4 regions of the Enterobacter sp. UNJFSC 003 genome follow, and region 4 is predicted to be linked to each of the others. Evidence: predicted binding sites of a transcription regulator. Region 4 holds the regulator's gene; each other region holds the start of a gene.

Region 1 (3,210 bases), on a different contig from region 4:
AATTTCCCAATCATCCCATTCGGCGCTTAAAACAGACTGCCGCTGATAGATAGGGTATTCATTTCCGGGTTCATAGACGTGGCGATAGCGGTAGCCGTTTCTGCTCCAGGGCGCAGAGATATCGCGCTGGGGAATACGTTGCACCATTTCATGCAGCAATTGTTCCTGCAGCGCCTGCTGGCTGGACATGACCTTGTGGCCGTAGTCATTTTCCTGATGCAGATAGTCGAGCACGTCAGGCTGCGAGCGCGTATCGTCCCGCAGCCAATAATAGTTGTCGATGCGCGTATCGCCATGCGTGGTGATCGCATAAGGCGTACGTCTGGCTTTTGGTGGCATGGCATGTTTCTTTTGAGTTTTACACCCTATAAGGGTGGCAAAACCCACGCATGATGCAAGCGAAACATGACCTTAAATGGCACTTAGGTGCCCTGTAGCGCCTGTTTTTGCTGCTTTATATCCTGCTCGATACCCTCGCGGACCTCCTGCGGAATTTTCAGGGCATCCCCCAGGGCATTCAGGTAGCTGCGCTCCATAAAGTGATCGACATCAATGGCGGCGCAGCTGAGGAAGTAGAGCTCCAGCGCCTCTTCCTCATTTTTAACGCTTTGCGCCAGACGCTGCGGATCGAGCGGCTGTTCAATAGCCTGAGCCACAAGCGATCTCCCCTGCTCTTCTACGCCCGCCTCGCTGAGCTGCTGTTCTATCGCCGCGCGTTCTTTATCGTCAATGTGCCCGTCGCTTTTCGCGGCAAACACCAGCGCAAGAATAAGGCGCTCCGTTCGGAGATCCATCGGCGAGGCATGCTGCCCAAACTGGGGTTCATCCTGATGCGCGGTACGGATTTTGTCCTTGTATTTATTCCACAGCACGGTGCCTGCGATGGCCCCCCCGCCGGCCAGCAGAGCACCGGTGCCATATTTTGCCAGCAGCTTACGGGAAGATTTGTTAGCAACCAGCAGACCCGCCAGACCGCCCAGCGCGCCCGGTACCAACAGCTTACTCAGCCCCTGCTCGCCGGAAGACGACGCTTTCTGACCTAACATGGATTGCAGTTGATTCAACCAGCCTGACATAGTTTCCCTCACTTAACGGTGAATATGCCTCCCAGCGTATGCGAGCGGGTGTCAGGAAATGTCTGGCAGGACTAAAGATGCGCAAATTTCTGCCTCTCTCTTTGGCCCCTGACAAGACAGACGCAAACGTTTTCGTTTATACTGCGCGCAACTTTTTCAAGGGGATGATTATGACTCTTTTAGGAACTGCGCTGCGGCCGGCAGCGACGCGCGTGATGCTGCTGGGTTCAGGCGAACTGGGCAAAGAAGTTGCCATTGAATGCCAGCGCTTAGGCGTTGAAGTGATTGCCGTGGACAGATACGCCGACGCGCCTGCGATGCATGTTGCTCACCGCGCGTATGTCATTAACATGCTGGATGGCGATGCCCTACGCGCGTTAATTACCCGTGAAAAGCCGGACTTTGTGGTCCCTGAAATTGAAGCTATCGCCACCGATACGCTGCTCGCCCTTGAGCAGGAAGGTCAGCGCGTGGTGCCTTGCGCCAAAGCCGCAAAGCTGACGATGAACCGCGAAGGGATCCGTCGCCTGGCGGCGGAAGAGCTGGCATTGCCCACGTCACGCTACCGTTTCGCTGGCGATAAGGCGGCCTTCCTGCAGGCTGTCGAGGAGATTGGCTACCCGTGCATTGTTAAGCCGGTGATGAGTTCATCCGGTAAAGGCCAGAGCTTTATTCGTGACAGCAGCACGCTGGATGCTGCCTGGGATTATGCCCAGCAGGGCGGGCGTGCTGGCGCCGGACGCGTGATTATTGAAGCCGTAGTGAAGTTTGATTTCGAAATTACCCTGCTCACCGTGAGTGCCGTAGATGGCGTCCACTTTTGCGACCCAATCGGTCATCGTCAGGAAGATGGCGATTACCGCGAGTCATGGCAGCCACAGCAGATGAGCAACCTGGCGCTGGAACGTGCGCAGGACATTGCCCGTAAAACGGTGCTGGCGCTGGGCGGATATGGTTTGTTCGGCGTGGAGCTGTTTGTCTGCGGTGACGAGGTTGTCTTCAGCGAAGTCTCCCCTCGTCCACACGACACCGGCATGGTGACGCTGATATCGCAGGATCTCTCTGAATTTGCCCTGCACGTGCGCGCCTTCCTCGGCCTGCCCGTTGGCGGCATTCGTCAATATGGTCCTGCGGCCTCGGCGGTGATCCTGCCGCAGTTAACCAGCCAGAACGTCACGTTTGATAACGTCGACCGCGCGGTGGGTGCGGGAGTACAGGTGCGTCTGTTTGGGAAACCGGAAATCGACGGTTCGCGTCGTCTTGGGGTAGCGTTAGCGACCGGGGACAACGCGGATGACGCGGTTGAGCGAGCCAAAAAAGCCGCCGCAGCGGTGAACGTCGCAGGATAAAAAAACGGGCCAAAAGGCCCGTTTTCATGCTATCAGGCGCTTACTGCTTCGCACCTTCAACTGCTTCACGCGCCAGTTTCGTAATGCGATCCCAGTCACCCGCTTCCAGCGCATCCGCCGGAACCAGCCATGAACCACCGATGCACAGCACGCTTTTCAGCGCCAGGTAGTCACGGTAGTTCGCCGGAGAAATACCGCCGGTTGGGCAGAAACGAACCTGCGAGAATGGACCCGCAATGGCCTGCAGCGCTTTGGTGCCGCCGTTCGCTTCAGCCGGGAAGAATTTGAATTCTTTCAGGCCGTAATCCATGCCCAGCATCAGCTCTGACACGGTGCTGATGCCCGGGATCAGTGGAATAGTCCCTTCCGTTGCCGCTTTCAGCAGAGGCTCGGTCAGGCCAGGGCTGATGGCAAACTGCGCGCCTGCTTCCGTGACTTCAGCCAGCTGCTGCGCGTTCAGCACGGTACCCGCACCAATAATCGCGTCCGGCACTTCTTTGGCGATCGCGCGGATAGCGTCCATCGCACACGCGGTGCGCAGGGTCACTTCCAGAACACGGACACCGCCGGCAACCAGCGCTTTCGCCATAGGGACGGCGTGCTCCAGTTTATTGACCACGATAACCGGCACGACAGGGCCAGTTGTCAGGATTGCTTCTGCACTTGTTTTCCAGTTTTTCATCAGAGTTTTCTCTCGCCAGATCGATAAAATCAAGTCGTCTTAAAACGTAATACAGGTTGCACCCTGCTCCGCGCCGGAAAGTTTCTCACGCAGCGCACCAAAC
Region 2 (3,210 bases), 230 kb from region 4:
CCTTGACGGGTTACTACATGCTGGCGGTACAGGTAATGCTGATGCTGCCAATCATGGTAAACGACATTGCGGGCACGCCTGCCGCCGTCAAATGGATGTACGCCATTGAAGCCTGTCTTTCATTGACCCTGCTTTACCCCATTGCCCGCTGGAGCGAACGACGTTTTCGCCTGGAACACCGCCTGATGGCAGGCCTGCTTTTGATGACGCTAAGCATGATGCCCATTGGCCTCGTCAATTCGCTGCAGCAGCTATTTACCTTGATTTGCACCTTCTATATCGGCTCCATCATCGCGGAGCCTGCGCGCGAAACGCTGAGCGCCTCGCTGGCGGACTCGCGCGCCCGCGGGAGCTATATGGGATTTAGCCGTCTCGGGCTAGCGCTGGGCGGCGCGTTAGGCTATGCGGGTGGGGGCTGGCTGTTCGACGCCGGTAAAGCATTTAATCAACCCGAACTGCCGTGGATGATGCTCGGTATGGTGGGCTTTATGACGCTCATCGCCCTGTGGTGGCAGTTTAGCCAGAAGCGCATATCAAGCGGTATGCTCGAGCCGGGCGCGTAGCCCTTCCCGCTGGCGGGGCACCCTCCCGCCTCTATTATCAGCTTTTTCTGCTGGTTTCTGCCATTTCACACTGACATACTGGCGCAACAGGACAGATGCGCCGATTTTTCGTTGAGGAACACTATGAAGAAGATTGTCATTGCCGCTGCACTCATTGTCAGTGGCCTGTTGGTCGGCTGTAATCAGCTTACGCAGTACACCGTCAGCGAGCAGGAAATTAATCAGGCGCTGGAAAAGCATAACAATTTTTCTAAAGACATTGGCGTGCCGGGCCTTGCCGATGCGCATATCGTCCTTAGCAACCTCACCAGCCAGATTGGACGTGAAGAGCCAAATAAGGTCACCCTTTCCGGAGACGCAAATCTGGACATGACCTCGCTCTTTGGCAACCAGAAAGCGAACATCAAGCTGAAGCTTAAGGCGCTGCCGGTCTTTAATAAGGAAAAAGGGGCAATTTTCCTGCAGGAAATGGAAGTGGTCGATGCCGTGGTTTCTCCGGACAAAATGAAACCGGTTCTGCAAACCCTTATGCCCTACCTGAACCAGTCGCTGCGCAACTATTTTAACCAACAGCCGGCGTATGTGTTAAGCGAAGACAAGAGCAAAGGCGAAGCGCTCGCGAAGAAATATGCAAAAGGGATAGAGGTGAAACCGGGAGAGATCATTATTCCTTTCACCAATTAACCTGAAGGGCGCTTAGGCGCCCTTTTTTTTACGGAAAAGTGTGCAAACGAAAACGTTTACGCTTATGATTTGTGTCCGGCAAAAACAGCCATCCTAATGACTGATTCCTGACAAGCCGGAGCTTCCATGACTGCACAACCCCAGGTTCTCAAAATCCGCCGCCCTGACGACTGGCATATCCATCTGCGTGATAATGATATGCTCAAAACCGTCGTGCCCTATACCAGCGAAATTTATGGCCGCGCGATTGTTATGCCTAACCTGGTTCCGCCAGTCACCACCGTCGATGCTGCTATCGCCTACCGCCAGCGTATTCTCGATGCCGTTCCGGCAGGACATGACTTCACCCCGCTGATGACCTGCTACCTGACGGATTCGCTTGACCCCAACGAAGTCGAGCGCGGATTCAACGAAGGGGTTTTCACTGCAGCTAAACTCTACCCGGCCAATGCCACGACCAACTCGAGCCACGGCGTCACCAGTATTGATGCCATCATGCCCGTACTGGAACGTATGCAAACACTGGGTATGCCTCTGCTGGTACACGGTGAAGTGACGCATGCCGATATTGATATCTTCGATCGTGAAGCCCGCTTTATTGAAACCGTGATGGAGCCGCTGCGCCAGCGCCTTCCGGCCCTGAAAGTGGTGTTTGAACATATCACCACCAAAGACGCGGCTGACTATGTCCGCGACGGCAACGAACTCATCGCCGCGACCATTACACCTCAGCACCTGATGTTTAACCGCAACCACATGCTGGTTGGTGGTGTTCGTCCGCACCTGTATTGCCTGCCGATCCTCAAGCGTAATATCCACCAGCAGGCGTTACGCGAACTGGTGGCCAGCGGTTTCTCGCGCGCATTTTTGGGGACTGACTCCGCGCCGCACGCACGCCATCGTAAAGAAGCCAGCTGCGGCTGCGCCGGTTGTTTCAACGCACCCACCGCGCTTGCGAGCTATGCCACCGTATTTGAAGAGATGAACGCGCTCCAGCATTTTGAAGCCTTCTGCTCCCTTAACGGCCCGCGCTTCTACGGACTGCCCGTGAACGACACCTTCATTGAACTGGAGCGCAAAGAGAGCCAGGTCGAGGAATCTATCGCGCTGACCGACGACACGCTTATCCCCTTCCTGGCAGGCGAAACCGTGCACTGGACGGTTAAACGCTAAAAAAACGCAGCCCCTTGTTGTCAAACTCATAATATAACTGTATAAATAAACAGTATATTACACAGGGGGCATTTATGCGTATTGAAGTCACCATTGCCAAAACAACCATTCTGCCTGCTGGCGCACTTGATGCGTTGGCGGGCGAGTTATCCCGTCGTATTAACAGCACTTTTCCTGAAAACGACGGCACCGTCACGGTCCGTTACGCGTCCGGAAACAACCTGTCCGTCATCGGCGGCATAAAAGAAGATAAAGACCGTATTAGCGAAATCCTTCAGGAAACGTGGGAAAGCGCCGACGACTGGTTCATCACAGATTAAATCTTGCTCCCTCATTGTTTTTTTTGCCGGGTCGCCCCGGCTTTTTTTGATTCTCATTCCTGAAGTTCAAATTATTTCAGCATCTTCTTAGAAAATCGTGAACAAGACGGTGTTTTATTGCTCGAACAATCCTAAAAAGCAGAAAAATGTGTTGCCAGCTGTTTATTTTTCCCTTCAGAACCCTTATTTATTGATATACTGAAATTGCTTTCAGAAAAACATGCATTGAACCTCAAAGCCGTTGTCTTCTAACACGCATTAAGGGGGTTATAATGGAAAAGAATAGTGATGTCATCCAGACCCATCCGCTTGTCGGTTGGGATATCAGTACCGTAGATAGCTACGATGCGCTGATGCTGCGTTTGCACTACCAGACCCCAAATCAACTCAACCGTGAAGAAGCGGAAGTTGGACAGACGCTGTGGCTTACAACAGACGTCGCCCGTCAGTTTATTTCTATTTTAGAAGCA
Region 3 (3,210 bases), on a different contig from region 4:
CCGCCAGAACCGCCGCATCGTAGTTTTTCCCCATCACCCGCCAGGTAACAAAGATGGCATAAAACGCCATAAACAGAGTTTGCACGGCCAGAATGGCGAAGATGGGCAGCGCCAGCGAGGCCAGCTCCCACAGCTTAAGGCTCATCAGCGCCATTGCCAGGAACAGCGATAGGCAGACATTGCCCATGACCGACACCGCCCGCTCAAAAACACGGTAGAAGCCGAGCATCGCCAGGCCGTTACTCAGCAAAACCCCGACAAAAAGCACGCAGACGAAGGTCGGTAATTCAAATGCCGTACCGGCCAGCCATTGCGCAATAAATTTGCCTGCGGTCAGGCAAATCGCGATTAATGCGATGGTTTCAATCAATACCAGCGAGGAAATAGTCCGTTCGGCATCCGGTTTTTCGAAGGTCGTTGGTGCCAGCGTGTCGTCGGGGATGCCTTCTGGCGTTGGCGAGTGTTTCACCAGATACCGCGCCACCGGCCCGCCGAGCAACCCTCCCAGAATCAGGCCAAAGGTGGCGCAGGCCATCGCCACCTCCATCGCATTCTCAAACCCGTACTGCTCGACAAACACTTCACCCCAGGCGGCTCCCGTGCCGTGGCCGCCGAGCAATGTCACGGAGCCTGCAAGCAAGCCCATGAGCGGATCCAAGCCCAGCAGGTACGCCATGCTGAGCCCAATCAGGTTTTGCATCAGCAGCAGCCCGATGACCACCACCAGGAAAAGGCCCAACACTTTACCGCCCGCCCGCAGGCTGGCCAGGTTCGCATTCAGGCCAATGGTCGCGAAGAACGCCAACATCAGCGGATCTCTGAGCGACATATCGAAACCAAACTCCAGATCCATACTTTTTTTCAACGCCCATAGCGCGATAGCCACCAGCAGCCCGCCCGCGACGGGTTCCGGAATTGTGTACCTCTTAAGTAACGGAATGCCGTGCACCAGCTTGCGCCCGAGCAGAAGCACCAGCGTTGCGGCAACAAGAGTGGATAAGGTATCGAGTTGGATCATAAGCAGTTCCTGTTATGCGCACGCAGCCTTTTCACGCGGCACTACGCGCTCTTATTGGAAATTGTAGGGGACTTTCTGACATCGACACGGGAAAAGCCATACCTCAAGGGTGGCTATTACATTAATTTTCGCTGGCAATCGTTTGCTTTTACCAGGTGGTCAGATAAAATGCCCGCTTTTCCACCGTGGGATTGCCGCCGATGTCCGTTAACACCATAGAGTCTCCCGATGCGCAACCGATTGCGCAGAAGCAAAATAGCGAATTGATTTACCGCCTTGAAGACCGTCCACCGCTGCCGCAGACGCTGTTCGCCGCCTGTCAGCATCTCCTGGCGATGTTTGTTGCGGTGATCACCCCGGCGCTGCTGATCTGTCAGGCGCTCGGTTTACCCGCTCAGGACACTCAACACATCATCAGCATGTCGCTTTTTGCCTCCGGCGTAGCCTCTATTATTCAAATTAAAGCCTGGGGTCCGGTGGGGTCAGGACTGCTGTCGATCCAGGGCACCAGCTTTAACTTTGTCGCCCCGCTGATTATGGGTGGCACGGCGCTGAAAACCGGCGGAGCGGACGTTCCGACGATGATGGCAGCACTGTTCGGCACATTGATGCTGGCAAGCTGTACGGAGATGGTGATCTCTCGCGTACTGCACCTGGCACGTCGCGTGATCACCCCGCTGGTATCCGGTGTCGTCGTGATGATTATCGGCCTGTCGCTGATCCAGGTCGGCCTGACCTCCATCGGCGGGGGTTATGCGGCAATGAGTGACCACACCTTCGGCGCACCTAAGAACCTGCTGCTGGCCGGAGTGGTACTGGCTATTATCATTCTGCTTAACCGCCAGCGTAACCCGTACCTGCGCGTAGCATCGCTGGTGATCGCCATGGCGGCCGGTTATCTGATGGCGTGGGCGCTGGACATGTTGCCGCAGAACACGGCACCTACTAATGCCGCGCTGATCACCATCCCGACCCCGCTCTATTACGGTTTGGGGATTGACTGGGGTCTGCTGCTGCCGTTGATGCTGGTCTTTATGATTACCTCCCTGGAAACCATCGGTGATATCACCGCCACGTCCGACGTCTCTGAACAGCCGGTTTCCGGGCCGCTGTACATGAAACGCCTGAAAGGCGGCGTGCTGGCAAACGGTCTTAACTCGTTTGTCTCTGCGGTATTCAACACCTTCCCGAACTCCTGCTTCGGGCAGAACAACGGGGTGATCCAGTTGACCGGCGTTGCAAGCCGCTACGTCGGCTTTGTGGTCGCGCTGATGCTCATTGTTCTTGGCTTGTTCCCGGCAGTAAGCGGCTTTGTGCAGCACATTCCCGAGCCGGTACTGGGCGGCGCAACGCTGGTGATGTTCGGCACCATCGCCGCATCCGGCGTGCGTATCGTTTCCCGCGAGCCGCTGAACCGTCGCGCCATTATGATTATTGCGCTGTCGCTGGCCGTCGGTCTGGGCGTTTCTCAGCAGCCATTGATCCTGCAGTTTGCGCCGGACTGGGTGAAAAACTTGCTCTCTTCCGGCATTGCGGCAGGTGGTATCACCGCTATCGTACTGAACCTCGTTTTCCCGCCTGAAAAAAATTGATCCCCATCACGGCAGGCAGTCAACGCCTGCCGTGACATCTCTTTACACCATTCCCGCCTTGAGGATTGCGCATAAATCGTGCATAACTCCTCTATGTGCGTTTCACGGGATGGAAGACCATGAAATTTATTGGAAAGCTGCTCATCTATTTACTGGTAGCCGTGCTCGTTGTGGTGCTGGCATTCTATATTCTGCTCCAGACCCGCTGGGGCGCGTCCCAGGTCAGCAGTTGGGTAACGGTGAATACCGATTACGAACTCAACTTCGACCTGATGGATCACCGTTTTTCGTCGCCTTCCCACATCATCCTGGAAAACGTCACCTTTGGCCGTGACGGCAAGCCCGCTACGCTGGTTGCTAAAAAAGTCGATATTGGTTTAAGCAGTCGTCAGGTCACCGATCCTCTCCATATGGACACCATCACCCTGTTCGATGGCACGCTAAATCTTTCTCCGCAGACCGCGCCGCTGCCGTTCCAGGCCGACCGTTTGCAATTGAATAATATGGCTTTTAACAGCCCGAACACTGAATGGGATCTGAGCGCGCAAAAAGTGACAGGCGGCGTCAGCCCGTGGCAGCCAGAAGCAGGTAACGTCTTGG
Region 4 (3,210 bases):
CCTGCTCCGAGAACGGTTGTCAGCAGCGCAGAGAGCACTTGAGGACGCACCAGCACTGAGAGTTCTTTACGCACATCCGGACGTTCGCCCGCGCTGCCTTTCGGTAACGAGAAGAACAGGGCGATCATCGCCACCACACCCAGCCCGGCAGTGGCGAGGAAGGACATCCGCCATCCGATCGCTTCCCCCATCCAGGTTGCAGCAGGTACGCCGCCAATATTGGCAATCGTCAGCCCCATAAACATGGTCGCCACTGCGCTGGCCTGCTTATGTTTGGGCACCACGCTTGCGGCAACGACAGAGCCCAGCCCAAAGAAGGCGCCGTGGTTCAGGCTGGTCAGAATACGGGACAGCATCAGCGTGGTGTAATCCGGCGCAATGGCGGAGAGCACATTGCCCAGCGTAAAGATGGCCATCAGGAAAATCAGCGCGTTGCGTCGCGCCCGATGCGAAAGCAACAGCGTCATCAGCGGAGCCCCCACCATCACGCCAATGGCGTAGGCGCTGATCAACATACCGGCCGCAGGGATAGAAACCTCTACGCCTTGGGCGATAACGGGCAATAACCCCATCGGGGAAAATTCAGTGGTGCCAATCCCAAAAGCGCCGATCGCCAGGGCCAGCAGGGGAAAATTGATTTTCATGCGTCAACTCCGGATGCCGTGTTATGTCGTAACACAGAACAAAGAAGCGGAAAGCATGACATCAATCACAAAAAATGAGAAGTTAACAAATTGGCAAAAGATTTTTGCCAGAGGGGTAACAATCGGGATAAGCAGGAGGGAGAGAACGCTCCCTCCGCGTAAATCAGTGCAGTACTGCCGTCAAACCTGCGGCAACAATCAGCGCCAGCACAATCACGGTCGTCGTCAGCGAAAACTTCAGATCGGTATTCATCAATTTTTCTCCTTTTAATCCCCCCACAAAAAGTGAGTCTGCTCATTTTTACACAGTTTACGTCAAAAATCTTCCTGGATTTAAACGGATATCCACTTTTGCTCTTCCCCTTTTCACCAAGATAGGACAAAATTCCACGCTAAATTTATTAGCGTACCGGCCATTGACCCCCTCCTGACGTCCTGAGTCGTTTTCCCGGCGTGTCGCAATTCCAGATTGCGTAATAAGGGTGAGAGAAGGCAAACGTTTACCTTCATGTTTTTCAGGAGCTTAGGATATGGTCTGGAGTGACATTTAATGGCAACAATTAAAGATGTGGCAAAACGCGCAAACGTTTCCACTACAACCGTATCACATGTTATTAACAAAACCCGTTTCGTTGCGGAAGAGACGCGCAATGCCGTCTGGGCAGCGATCAAGGAACTGCACTACTCGCCGAGTGCGGTTGCGCGCAGTCTTAAAGTTAATCACACCAAATCCATTGGTTTGCTGGCCACCAGCAGTGAAGCGGCCTATTTTGCCGAGATCATTGAAGCGGTAGAAAAAAACTGCTTCCAGAAAGGCTATACCCTTATCCTGGGCAACGCGTGGAACAACATTGAAAAACAGCGAGCCTATCTGTCAATGATGGCGCAGAAGCGCGTGGATGGTCTGCTGGTGATGTGCTCCGAGTACCCGGAGTCGGTGCTTTCCATGCTTGAAGAGTATCGCCACATACCGATGGTCGTTATGGACTGGGGTGAAGCGCGTGCCGACTTCACCGATTCCGTGATTGATAACGCCTTCGAAGGCGGTTATATGGCGGGACGTTATTTGGTGGAACGCGGTCACCGCGAAATTGGTGTGATACCGGGGCCGCTGGAGCGCAACACCGGTGCGGGCCGCCTGGCCGGGTTTATGAAAGCGATGGAAGAAGCGATGATCGCGGTGCCGGAAAACTGGATTGTTCAGGGTGACTTTGAACCCGAATCAGGCTATCGCGCGATGCAGCAGATTGTCTCCCAGCCGCACCGTCCGACCGCCGTCTTCTGTGGTGGTGACATCATGGCGATGGGTGCACTCTGTGCGGCAGATGAGCTGGGGCTGCGCGTACCGCAGGATATTTCCGTCATCGGGTATGACAACGTGCGTAACGCGCGCTTCTTTACCCCTGCGCTGACCACCATTCACCAGCCAAAAGATTCACTGGGCGAAACAGCCTTCAATATGCTGATGGACAGGATCGTCAACAAGCGAGAAGAATCCCAGTCAATTGAAGTTCATCCTCGCCTTATTGAACGCCGTTCCGTTGCGGATGGTCCGTTCCGCGACTACCGTCGTTAATCTCATACGGAGCCCGCTACGCTGGCTCCCGTAACCACTCCCGGTTAAGCGTATCACTGTCTCCCAGGTAATCCAGAAGCCAGGCCATTGCAGGTGATACATCGCTTTGCTGCCATGTCAGGCAACAGGCGGCATCCGGGAAGGGGTTCTCCAGCGTCAGCGCAGCCCATTCACCCGTGTCAATGCGCGGGCGCGCAAAATGGCCAGGCACCATTGCAACGCACAGCCCGGCGCTGAGGCAGGTCGCGGATGATTCCCAGTCCGGGGCCACAACCCGGCGCTGGTTATCCAGCAGCCAGGTAATACGCTTGGGCAACGAGCGCGAGGTATCTTCCAACACCAGCGACGGCCAGTTGCGCAGCGCGTCATCGCTCAGCGGCCCTTCCATTGTCGCCAGCGGATGCTCACGCGCCACCACGCATTTCCAGTTAAGCATGCCCATATCGCGGAACGCATAGCGCCCCCCGACGGGGATCGCCTGGGTTGCCCCAATCGCCATCTCCACCCTGCCGTCCGCCAGCGCGTCCCAGACGCCGTTGAACACCTCCTGGGACACCCGCAGCTCCACATCCGAGAAATGACGATAAAAATCAACAATCATCTGCCGCGTTCGTTCCGGTTTGACGATGTTATCTACCGCGATGGAAAGATGCCCTCGCCAGCCGTTAGCAATCTGCTGACACTGTTCTCGGGTGATCTGCATTTTTTTGATAACAGATCGCCCTTCTTTCAAAAACCACGCCCCGGCAGGCGTTAACTCAACGTCGCGATGACGCCGTTCAAACAGGGGAACCGCCAGCCACTCTTCCAGCTGGCGTACCGTATAGCTTATCGCCGAGGGCACGCGGTGTAGCTCCTGCGCTGCACCGCTAAAGCTGCCGTTACGCGCGACGGCATCCACAACTTCAAGAGAATAATCTGACCACATTTTCTGCCTGCAAAATTTTTGAATGCACCCGCCAAATATTAGCGTTTCACAAGCCGCTTTGC

What was found. Region 4 encodes PurR, which represses purine synthesis genes. Its sites were predicted from a motif close to CANGCAAACGTTTGCNTG; they were not measured.
Region 1: a site for PurR is predicted at 1,196-1,213, ahead of purT (formate-dependent phosphoribosylglycinamide formyltransferase). Genes of this name have one in related genera too.
Region 2: a site for PurR is predicted at 1,293-1,310, ahead of pyrC (dihydroorotase). Genes of this name have one in related genera too.
Region 3: a site for PurR is predicted at 1,150-1,167, ahead of V5P19_RS14385 (NCS2 family protein). Genes of this name have one in related genera too.

Annotation. Positions count from the first base shown of each region.
Region 1 is NZ_JBAKHK010000001.1:749,305-752,514, reverse strand. It holds gene ptrB (oligopeptidase B) at 1-339, opposite strand, end outside; gene V5P19_RS03480 (tellurite resistance TerB family protein) at 423-1,076, opposite strand; gene purT (formate-dependent phosphoribosylglycinamide formyltransferase) at 1,247-2,425, shown strand; gene kdgA (bifunctional 4-hydroxy-2-oxoglutarate aldolase/2-dehydro-3-deoxy-phosphogluconate aldolase) at 2,466-3,107, opposite strand; gene edd (phosphogluconate dehydratase) at 3,147-3,210, opposite strand, start outside.
Region 2 is NZ_JBAKHK010000002.1:484,059-487,268, forward strand. It holds gene mdtH (multidrug efflux MFS transporter MdtH) at 1-563, shown strand, start outside; gene V5P19_RS08430 (lipoprotein) at 687-1,247, shown strand; gene pyrC (dihydroorotase) at 1,374-2,420, shown strand; gene dinI (DNA damage-inducible protein I) at 2,495-2,740, shown strand; gene bssS (biofilm formation regulator BssS) at 3,013-3,210, shown strand, end outside.
Region 3 is NZ_JBAKHK010000005.1:116,134-119,343, forward strand. It holds gene gltS (sodium/glutamate symporter) at 1-1,018, opposite strand, end outside; gene V5P19_RS14385 (NCS2 family protein) at 1,219-2,610, shown strand; gene V5P19_RS14390 (AsmA family protein) at 2,730-3,210, shown strand, end outside.
Region 4 is NZ_JBAKHK010000002.1:255,846-259,055, forward strand. It holds gene V5P19_RS07275 (MFS transporter) at 1-644, opposite strand, end outside; gene V5P19_RS07280 (YnhF family membrane protein) at 808-897, opposite strand; gene purR (HTH-type transcriptional repressor PurR) at 1,195-2,220, shown strand; gene punR (DNA-binding transcriptional activator PunR) at 2,237-3,148, opposite strand.